DNA from 4 places in the Streptomyces sp. NPDC001536 genome. Region 1 is predicted to be linked to each of the others. Evidence: riboswitches for the same ligand, from Rfam matches in the RefSeq annotation. Region 1 holds a riboswitch; each other region holds the start of a gene.
The links. Region 1 has a riboswitch for cyclic di-AMP ahead of ACFY0U_RS18700 (peptidoglycan DD-metalloendopeptidase family protein). Riboswitches for the same ligand answer to the same signal wherever they lie in the genome.
Positions count from the first base shown of each region.

Region 2: it holds a riboswitch for cyclic di-AMP, as region 1 does, so the genes downstream of both, ACFY0U_RS38690 (transglycosylase SLT domain-containing protein) here and ACFY0U_RS18700 (peptidoglycan DD-metalloendopeptidase family protein) in region 1, are expected to answer to the same signal.
Region 3: it holds a riboswitch for cyclic di-AMP, as region 1 does, so the genes downstream of both, ACFY0U_RS24455 (NlpC/P60 family protein) here and ACFY0U_RS18700 (peptidoglycan DD-metalloendopeptidase family protein) in region 1, are expected to answer to the same signal.
Region 4: it holds a riboswitch for cyclic di-AMP, as region 1 does, so the genes downstream of both, ACFY0U_RS13030 (transglycosylase family protein) here and ACFY0U_RS18700 (peptidoglycan DD-metalloendopeptidase family protein) in region 1, are expected to answer to the same signal.

Region 1 is NZ_JBIAVQ010000006.1:175,530-177,720, reverse strand. It holds gene ACFY0U_RS18705 (alpha-galactosidase) at 1-584, shown strand, start outside; cyclic di-AMP (ydaO/yuaA leader) riboswitch at 875-1,058, shown strand; gene ACFY0U_RS18700 (peptidoglycan DD-metalloendopeptidase family protein) at 1,063-2,040, shown strand.
Region 2 is NZ_JBIAVQ010000019.1:55,627-57,817, reverse strand. It holds gene ACFY0U_RS38695 (CocE/NonD family hydrolase) at 1-769, shown strand, start outside; cyclic di-AMP (ydaO/yuaA leader) riboswitch at 1,024-1,220, shown strand; gene ACFY0U_RS38690 (transglycosylase SLT domain-containing protein) at 1,222-1,701, shown strand; gene ACFY0U_RS38685 (hypothetical protein) at 1,698-1,955, opposite strand; gene ACFY0U_RS38680 (HAD family hydrolase) at 1,952-2,191, opposite strand, start outside.
Region 3 is NZ_JBIAVQ010000009.1:93,036-95,226, forward strand. It holds gene ACFY0U_RS24455 (NlpC/P60 family protein) at 1-1,126, opposite strand, end outside; cyclic di-AMP (ydaO/yuaA leader) riboswitch at 1,135-1,302, opposite strand; gene ACFY0U_RS24460 (ScyD/ScyE family protein) at 1,567-2,191, shown strand, end outside.
Region 4 is NZ_JBIAVQ010000004.1:35,617-37,807, forward strand. It holds gene eno (phosphopyruvate hydratase) at 1-54, opposite strand, end outside; gene ACFY0U_RS13030 (transglycosylase family protein) at 375-1,058, opposite strand; cyclic di-AMP (ydaO/yuaA leader) riboswitch at 1,062-1,240, opposite strand; gene ACFY0U_RS13035 (transglycosylase family protein) at 1,445-2,191, opposite strand, start outside.

The sequences.
Region 1 (2,191 bases):
GGATCGACCTCGGGGTCATGAGCCGTACGGACCAGGTGTGGACCTCCGACAACACCGACCCGCTGGACCGGCTCGCCATCCAGCACGGCTTCGGTCAGATCCACCCCGCGCGCGTGATGGCCGCCTGGGTGACCGACAGCCCGAACGCCATGCTCAACGGCCGGGTCAGCTCGCTGCGCTTCCGGTTCGTCAGCGCCATGGCCGGGGTGCTCGGCGTGGGCGGCGACCTCACGCGGTGGAGCGAGGCGGAGCTCGCCGAGGCCCGCCAGTGGGTGGATCTCTACAAGGGGATCCGGCCCGTGGTGCAGCGCGGTGACCTCCACCGGCTGCGGCCGCCGCGGGGCGGGCTCAGCGCCGTCCAGTACGTCCTCGGGGACGAGACCGTCGTCCTCGCCTGGCTCCAGGCGCAGAGCTACGGCGAGCCCGTACCGGCGCTGCGGCTGCGCGGGCTCGACCCGACAGCGTCGTACGAATGCCTCGAAACGGGCGAAGTTCACAGGGGTGCTGTATTGCTGCATCACGGACTTCACGTCGGATTGCGCGGCGACCTGGATGCGGCAGTTCTCCGGCTGCGCCGCATCTGAGTCGTCTGTCCGAATTGGCGCGTTCCTCATCCTTCATTCCAACTCGCTCTGGAATAAAGGACGCTGTGAATGTGCCACGTGAGGAGCGTCATAGCCGTGACCGTGCGTCGCCCGTCATGTTCACGTAATTCCCGTTCTTTTCCTGGGGTTTTGCATGGCGGGAGGCGTGCGTAATTCACGCAGGGTGACCGGTAATTCTCACAGCGGATCAAGAGGAACGCATTCAGGTGGAACCTCTCGCTTGTCCCTTTGCGTCTTGCTCGCTTACGTTCGCCATCAATCCGGACGGACGCCCAATCCTGCCGCCGCCCGGGGACCGCACAACTCACCCGTGAACGGCAGGAGCGGGGGACCCACAGGTACAACCGCCTGTTCCGGTCTCCGGAACGGCTAGGGGTTAAGTCGCATTTCGGTGCGGCCGGGCATCTCCAGCCCGAACCCGACAGCTCACCTCGTAGGCGCCGGAGAGGAATTCGCCATGCCCGCGAAGGGTAAGCACCGCCGTCCGAAGGCCCAGCGCCTCACTCGTTCGATCGCCGTCGCCGGCACGGGTGGCGCCGCACTCGCCCTCCCGCTGATGGGTGCCGCAGGCGCCCACGCGGCCACCCCGCAGTCCGTTTCGGAAAAGGCCGTCCAGTCCCTTCCGGTCGCCGAGAAGACGGCCACCGAGAAGAAGGCCGCGGAGAAGAAGAGCGCCGCGAACACCGCGACCGTGCGCACCTATTCGGTGCGGTCCGGTGACTATCTCTCGAAGATCGCCGACGAGCAGAACGTCACCGGCGGCTGGAAGAAGCTCTACTCGGACAACCGTGAGGCCGTCGGCTCCGACCCGTCGCTGATCCACCCCGGTCTGAAGCTCACCATCGGCAAGAAGGCCGCGGCGAGCACGGAGAAGTCCGCGAGCGCGGAGCAGCCGGCGGAGAAGCAGAAGTCGGCGGAGAAGCAGAAGTCCTCTTCGTCCGACTCGTCCGCCTCCACCGAGTCCTCCAAGTCGTCCTCGTCGAACACGACGGCGGCGACGCAGAGCAGCGAGACGGCCAGCGCCGGCGGCTTCACTCTCCCCGTGGCCGGCGCCACCGTCGGCACCCCGTACCGGATGTCCGGCAGCATGTGGTCCAGCGGCTACCACACGGGTGTCGACTTCGTCGTCCCGACCGGTACCTCGCTCAAGGCCGTCGGCGCGGGCACGGTCGTCTCGGCCGGCTGGGGCGGCGCGTACGGCAACCAGGTCGTCATCAAGCTCGCCGACGGCTACTACGCCCAGTACGCCCACCTCTCCTCGCTCTCGGTGTCCTCCGGCCAGACCGTCACCGAGGGCCAGCAGGTCGGCCTCTCCGGCGCGACCGGCAATGTGACCGGCCCGCACCTCCACTTCGAGATCCGCACCACGCCGGACTACGGCTCGGACGTGGACCCGGTCGCCTACCTCCGCGCGAAGGGCGTCTCCGTCAGCTGACGCCGCCCTCCCTCTGTGCCACCGAAGGCCGGATCCCGATCCCCGGGTCCGGCCTTCGGTGTCTTCGCTGTCCGGTCTTGCGGGTTCATGATCACCGTGTTGCGTTCTTGTGGCACGGCTGTCCAAAGCGTCGACAGTGAGGGGAGGGTGG
Region 2 (2,191 bases), on a different contig from region 1:
GCTGCGGCTGACCTCGGAGGTGCCGCGCGGGCAGGTCGTGGCCCGGCTCTGCGATGTGGCGCCGGACGGTTCGTCGACGCTGGTCACCCGGGGTGTGCTGAACCTTTCGGCGCGGCACGGGCGGGACCGGGCGGTGCCGTGGGAGCCGGGGGCCACCGAGGAGGTGGCGTTCGAGCTGAACGGCATCGGGCACGCCTTCCCGCCCGGGCACCGCATCCGGCTCGCCGTCTCCTCCGCGTACTGGCCGTGGATCTGGCCGCAGGCCGACTCCGCGGCGGGGTTCGCGCTGGAGCCGGCGGGGAGCTTCCTCGAACTTCCGGTGCGGTTCCGTGAGTCGGCGGGCGAGATCGCCTTCGAGGAGCCCGAGCAGTCCGCGCCGCTCGGCGTCAACTTCCCCGCCACGCTGGACGAACCGCGCCCCGAGCGGCTGGTCGTACGCGATGTCGCCAAGGGTGAGCGGCGCCTGGAGGTCGACCCCCGGTACGGCGGCACGCGCGTGTACCCGGACGGTCTGGAGTTCACCGAGGACGCGCTGGAGACGTACACGATCGACGAGACGGACCCGCTGTCGGCGCGCACCCGCTCGGACTGGTCGATCCGGCTGCACCGGCCGGAGCCGGCCTGGGACACGACGGTCCGGACGCGCTCGGAGATCACCTGTGACGGGGCGGAATTCTTCCTCGCCGTCAACGAGGTGGTCTGCACGGAGGGCGGCGAGGTGGTTTTCCACCGGACGTGGGAGAAGAGGATTCCGAGAACAGCCGGTTGAGGACAATTGCCCGATTTGCGGCCACATTTCATCTCCGTGACTTGAGTCACTGCCTCCTGTGAGCGGACTGTGTGATCACGTCCGCCGATCCGCCTTGCCCGAAACGCCAGTTGGCGATTGACGTCCGCAAAGGATCAAGCACCCCATACGCCTCAGACCAAGGTCAATGGGTGTGTTGTGTGAATCCGGTACTTGTTCCGGACATGTGCTCTCGCATACGTTCCCGGCCGGGCGGAACGCCGAATCCTGCCGCCGCCCGAAGACCGCTCACCTACGAGAACTCACGGCAGGAGCGGGGGAACCAGGTAAGTCGCCGAACCGTGCGTTCAGGACATAGTTCTGGACATAACGGACCGGCTTGGGGTGAAGTCGTGTCGCCGTACGGCGGCCCGGCCGGGCAGCTCCCGCCCGAACCCGACAGCTCACCTCGCAGGCGCCGGAGAGGAAACGTCATGCCTGCTGCCGCTCACCGTCGCACCAGAACGTCCCGTCTCGCCCGCAAGCTCGCCGTCGCCGGCACCGGTATCGCCGTGCTCGCGCTCCCGGTCATCGGCGCGACCAGCGCCTCCGCGGCCACCCCGACCGTGGCCACGGCCACCTCGCTGGGCTACTCCAACACCCTCGACGGCTGGATCCGGGCCTCGCTCCAGGTCATGGCCCAGAACGGCATCCCGGGGTCGTACGACGGCATCTACCGCAACATCATCCGCGAGTCCTCCGGCAACCCCTACGCCATCAACAACTGGGACTCCAACGCCGCCGCCGGCACCCCCTCCAAGGGCCTCCTCCAGGTCATCGACCCCACCTTCCAGGCGTACCACGTCTCGGGCACCTCCTGGGACCCGTACGACCCGGTCGCCAACATCACCGCGGCCTGCAACTACGCGGCGCAGCGGTACGGGTCGATCGACAACGTGTGGGGCGCGTACTAGGACGAGCGACCGCTGGGCGGCTCACCGAAGTCGCCCAGCTCGCCGATCAACCGTCGGCGGGCCGCTTCCAGTTGCTCGCCGTACGAGGCATCGAGGATCGACGAGAGCTGTGTCTCCAGCGACCCGCTGATGCGCAACAGCGGGGACCAGACGGCACGATCGTCGACGACCGCCGAGAACTCCCTGCGGTGCATGACCCGATCGAGCCAGTCGGACAGGACGAGTGCCTGGTCGTCCGTCAGGTCGATCTTCACCGGACCCCGTTCCCGAGCAGGTTTTCCTGGAACAGCCTCTCCAGGACGACCGCGATGCCGTCGTCCTCGTTCGACAACGTCACCTCGTCGGCTACCGCCTTGAGTTCGGGGTGGGCGTTGGCCATGGCTACGCCGTGGGAGGCCCAGTCGAACATGGGGATGTCGTTGGGCATGTCGCCGAAGGCGATGGTGTGTTCCGGGCCGAGGCCCAAGTGGTCGGCGGCGAGGGCGAGGCC
Region 3 (2,191 bases), on a different contig from region 1:
CCGACTCACCGTCGTAGTAGATGGACTCCTCGCGCACGTACGCCCCCGGCTTCGGCGCGTGGATCATCTTGCCGTTGCCGATGTAGATGCCGACGTGGGTGACGTCGTCGTAGAAGAAGACGAGGTCGCCGGGCCTGGCGTTGGCGAGGGTGACCGTGGTGCCGGCGTTCACCTGGTCGTAGGTGGTGCGCGGCAGGGAGATGCCGGCGGCGTTCCAGGCGGCCTGGGTGAGGCCGGAGCAGTCGTAGGAGTCGGGGCCGGTGGCGCCCCAGACGTAGGGCTTGCCGACCTGTGAGCGGGCGAAGGCGAGGGCCTTGTCGGCCTTCGTGGCGTACGAGGCGTCCGAGGCCTCGGAGGAGGACGACGAGCTGCTCGCCGACTCCTCTGCCGCGGCCGCTTCCTCCGCCGCCTTCTGCTCGGCCGCCTGCTGCTTCGCCAGTTCGGCGGCCTTGCGGGCGGCCTCCTCCTGCTTCTGCTTCTCGATCGCCGCGAGACGCGCCTTCTCCTCGGCGGTCAGCTGGGACAGCAGCTCGCGCGCGGCGGACAGCTTGCGCTGGACGGTCGCCTTGGCGGTCTTCAGATCGCTCTGCGACTCGGAGAGCGTCGCGAGGCTGTCGGTGGCCTCCTGGCGCTTCTTCATCGTCGCGGACTGCTCGGTGACGTAGTCGTCGACCGCGTCCTTCTGACGGGACGTCATACGGCCCATCAGCTGCGTCTGGTCGAAGTAGTCCTGCGGGGAGTCGGCGAGCAGGAAGGTCGCGGTGTCGGGCGCGGAGGCGCCGGTGCGGTACTGGGCCGCGGCGAAGGAACCGAGCTCCTCGCGGGCCTCGTTGAGCTTCTGGGTGCGCTGGGCGACGTCGTCGAGGAGGGTGTCGACCTCCTTGCGCTGCTTGGAGGTCTTCTCCTTGGCCGAGTTGTACTTCTCGGTCGCCGACTCCGCCTGGCGGTAGAGGTCGTCGACCTTCTTCTCGACCTCTTCGATGCTCGGCTTGTCATCGGTCGAGGGAGCGGCGGTGGCCGTCTGGGAGAGCAGGGCCACGGAGGTGAGGGCGGCCGTGGCGAGAGCGGGCGTGCGTATGCCGGCTACGCGCGTACCCGGGGGAGGCGACTTGCGGTGCGACGCCAAGGGTGGCGACTCCTTCCGTGCTCCGCCTACCGAGTTAGCTGTCGGGTTCGGGCGGGTGGTTCGGAAGGGTTGCCCTACGGCCGTTCCCTGTACGGGAGTCGGCCGATTCACCCCAAGTTCGGTGGGTCCCCGGTTCCGGGTGCGCGGCGGCGCTCCGGATTCGGCGGAGGCCGCGCGGCCCGGCGAGGTTCGCCGGTGGGGGTCGTACGGCCTTCCGGCACGGTAGCCAACGCGTGTGGCCCCTGTGAAGGTTGATGTCCGATAGGCCCGATACATTTTCGTGACCTTAGGTCAGGGCATCGCTCGCGGTGGTGAATACGGAGTGATCTGCCACGAGTTGTACGTATTTTTGGCGGAGTGGCGACGTCCGCCCGCTTCCGGCCGCTAGCTTCCTGCCGAGCCGTGGTCGGATGCCGCGGCGAGGTGAGGGGGATACGGCAATGAGGAACCGCACACCATTGGTCATCGCCACCGGCGTCGCACTCGCCGCCACCGCGGGCATCGCCCCCGCGACCGCCTCCGGGGGACAGGGGGCAGGCAAGCCGGTCGTCCGCGTGATCGCGACCGGTCTCGACAACCCGCGCCAGCTCTCGTACGACAGCGGACATCTGTACGTCGCCGAGGCCGGCCGCGGCGGCAAGAAGTGCCTCGGCGAGGGCCCCGAGGGCGAGACCTGTGTGGGTCTCTCCTCCGCCGTCACCGAGATCTACTGGGACGGGGGCGCGTGGAAGCACTACCGGGTGGTGCAGGGCCTGCCCTCGGGCGCCGCCCCCGACGGCGGCTTCGCGACCGGCGTGGACGGCGTCTCCGCCCTCCACGGCGAGCTCTGGGGGGTGGAGACCTTCGCCCCGCCGGAGGCCGGAGTGCCCACGACACCGCCCTGGAACAAACTCGGCAAGCTCCTGAAGATCAGCCACGGCAAGGCGAGGATCGCCGCCGACATCACCGCCGTGGAACTCAAGCACAACCCGCACAAGGCGTCCGTCGAGTCCAACCCGTACGCCGTCCTCGCCCTCCCCGACGGCCGCAAGATCGTCGCGGACGCGGCCGGGAACGACCTGGTCG
Region 4 (2,191 bases), on a different contig from region 1:
TCGGGAGTCCAGGATTTCCCGGGCTACGACGACGTCGATGGACGGCACGAGCATCTCCTTCTTGGGATGTGACACGGTCCGCCGGGACCGCGGTGTGTTCTGCGAGACGAGCCTAACCGGCTCCGGGCGATCGGCCACCGCGTGGACCGCCCCGTGGACAGAACCGAGAGTAAATTGTTTCCGAACGGAACAAAGACGGTTTCGGAAACCGGGCCGAAATCGGGGGCGCGCGAGATGGGGCGCGCAAAAAGCCCCGCCCCGGTGCGTACGGGGGAACACGCACCGGAGCGGGGAGCCCGTGGGGACGGGGGGACCCTCACGAGGCCTTCAGTATGAGGACCACGGATGTGAGGGCGCTGTGGTTCAGCTGGGTCTTACTTGAGGTGCAGCTGCTGACCCGGGTAGATGAAGTCGGCGTCGCTGACGATGTCCTTGTTCAGCTTGAACAGCTTCTGCCAGCCGCCCTTGACGTCGTGCTCCTCGGCGATGGAGCTGAGGGTGTCACCCTTGACGACCTTGTACTCGCCGTCGCCCTTCTTGACCTTCTGGCCGGTCGGGGTGGTGACGGTCTTCTTGGCGGCCGGGCGCTCGGCGGAGCGCGAGGCCTGCTGCTCGGAGGAGCGGGTGCTGGAGCCGCTGTCGCTGCTGGAGGAGCCGCTGCTCGACGAGCCGCCGCCGTTGTAGCTGGCGTTGGACAGGCCGACGCCGCAGGACGGCCAGGCACCCTTGCCCTGGCCCGCGAGGACCTTCTCGGCGATCTCGATCTGCTGCGCCTTGGTGGCCTGGTTGGCCTGCGCGGCGTACGCCGTGCCGCCGTACGCGGCCCAGGTGGAGGCGGAGAACTGGAGACCGCCGTAGTAGCCGTTGCCGGTGTTGATGGACCAGTTGCCGCCCGACTCGCACTGGGCGACGGCGTCCCACTCGGAGGCGGTGGCGGCGGAGGCGTTGCCGGCCGCCATCAGCGGGGCGGCTATGGCGACACCGGTGACGCCGGCGAGCGCGGCGGCGCGGGTGGCCTTGGACGGACGGCGGTGCTTGCCCTTGCCGGAAAACAGCATGGTGGATCCCCTCACCGACGCCTGCGAGGTGAGCTGTCGGGTTCGGGCCGGTTGAGTTGCCCGGCCGCGCATCTGGGCCTTTCGGCCTGCTGCGCGGCTTCACCCCGAGCCGGTCCAGCGTGAACTGCTGGGCCCGGCACTTACCTTGGGTCCCCCGCTCCTGCCTACGGCGCTTGACGCGACGACTGTTCCCGTACGGCCGCTGGCAGGATTCGGCGTTGCGGCAGCCGGGGCTCGTGGTGACGAGCGGTGTTGACCGTAGACAGGGAATCCGGGGAATTTCAAAGACGATCAGGGCTTCTGAGACTCATCCCACACTTTCACCAAACCGGACATTTGATGCGAAGTGTGGCGCGAACTCCCGGGATTCTCCTGGGTTTTTCGCCCTATTCGCTACCGAGTACGAGGGTCTGACCGGGCTCGATGCTGCTCGGGTCGGCGCCGATGACCTGCTTGTTCTCGGAGTAGAGCCGGCGCCATCCGCCGTCGACGTCAAGGGAGTCGGCGATGGAGGCGAGCGTGTCGCCGGCGCGGACGGTGTACGAGCCCTCGTCGGCGCTCGCGCCGCGGTGGCGGCCGGTGCTCTCCTTGGCGGCGGAGAGGGCTCCGGTGTCGACGAGAGCCGAAGAGCCGCCTTCCTGCCAGGAGTTGTCCGATTCGACACCGTTTGCCGGTGCCGTGGAGGGGCTGTCGGACGGCTGCGTACTCTCGGCACCGGAGTCGGAGTTGCCCGACTTGGCGGAGTTGTCCGCTTCGGTGGAGGCCGAGGGCGAGGGGGTCGGGTCGGCGGAGGATCCGGTCGACGAGTCGGACGATCCGGAGGAGTTGGACAGCCCGGACGAGACAGACGAATCGGACGACTCAGATGAATCCGACTCTTCGGATGCCGAGGGGGTGCCGTTCGCGACGCCGGTGTCGACGTCGTCCGAGGCCGAGTCCTTGCTCAGCCCGTTGAGCAGCCCGCAGGTGCCCCAGACGCCGACACCCTGGTCCGCGAGGACCTTCTCGGCGACGGCTATCTGCTGGTTGCGGCTGGCGAGGTCGGGGCTCGTGGCGTAGTCGAGGCCGCCGTACTTCTCCCAGTTCTCCTGGGACAGCTTGAGCCCGCCGTAGTAGCCGTCACCGTTGTTCGC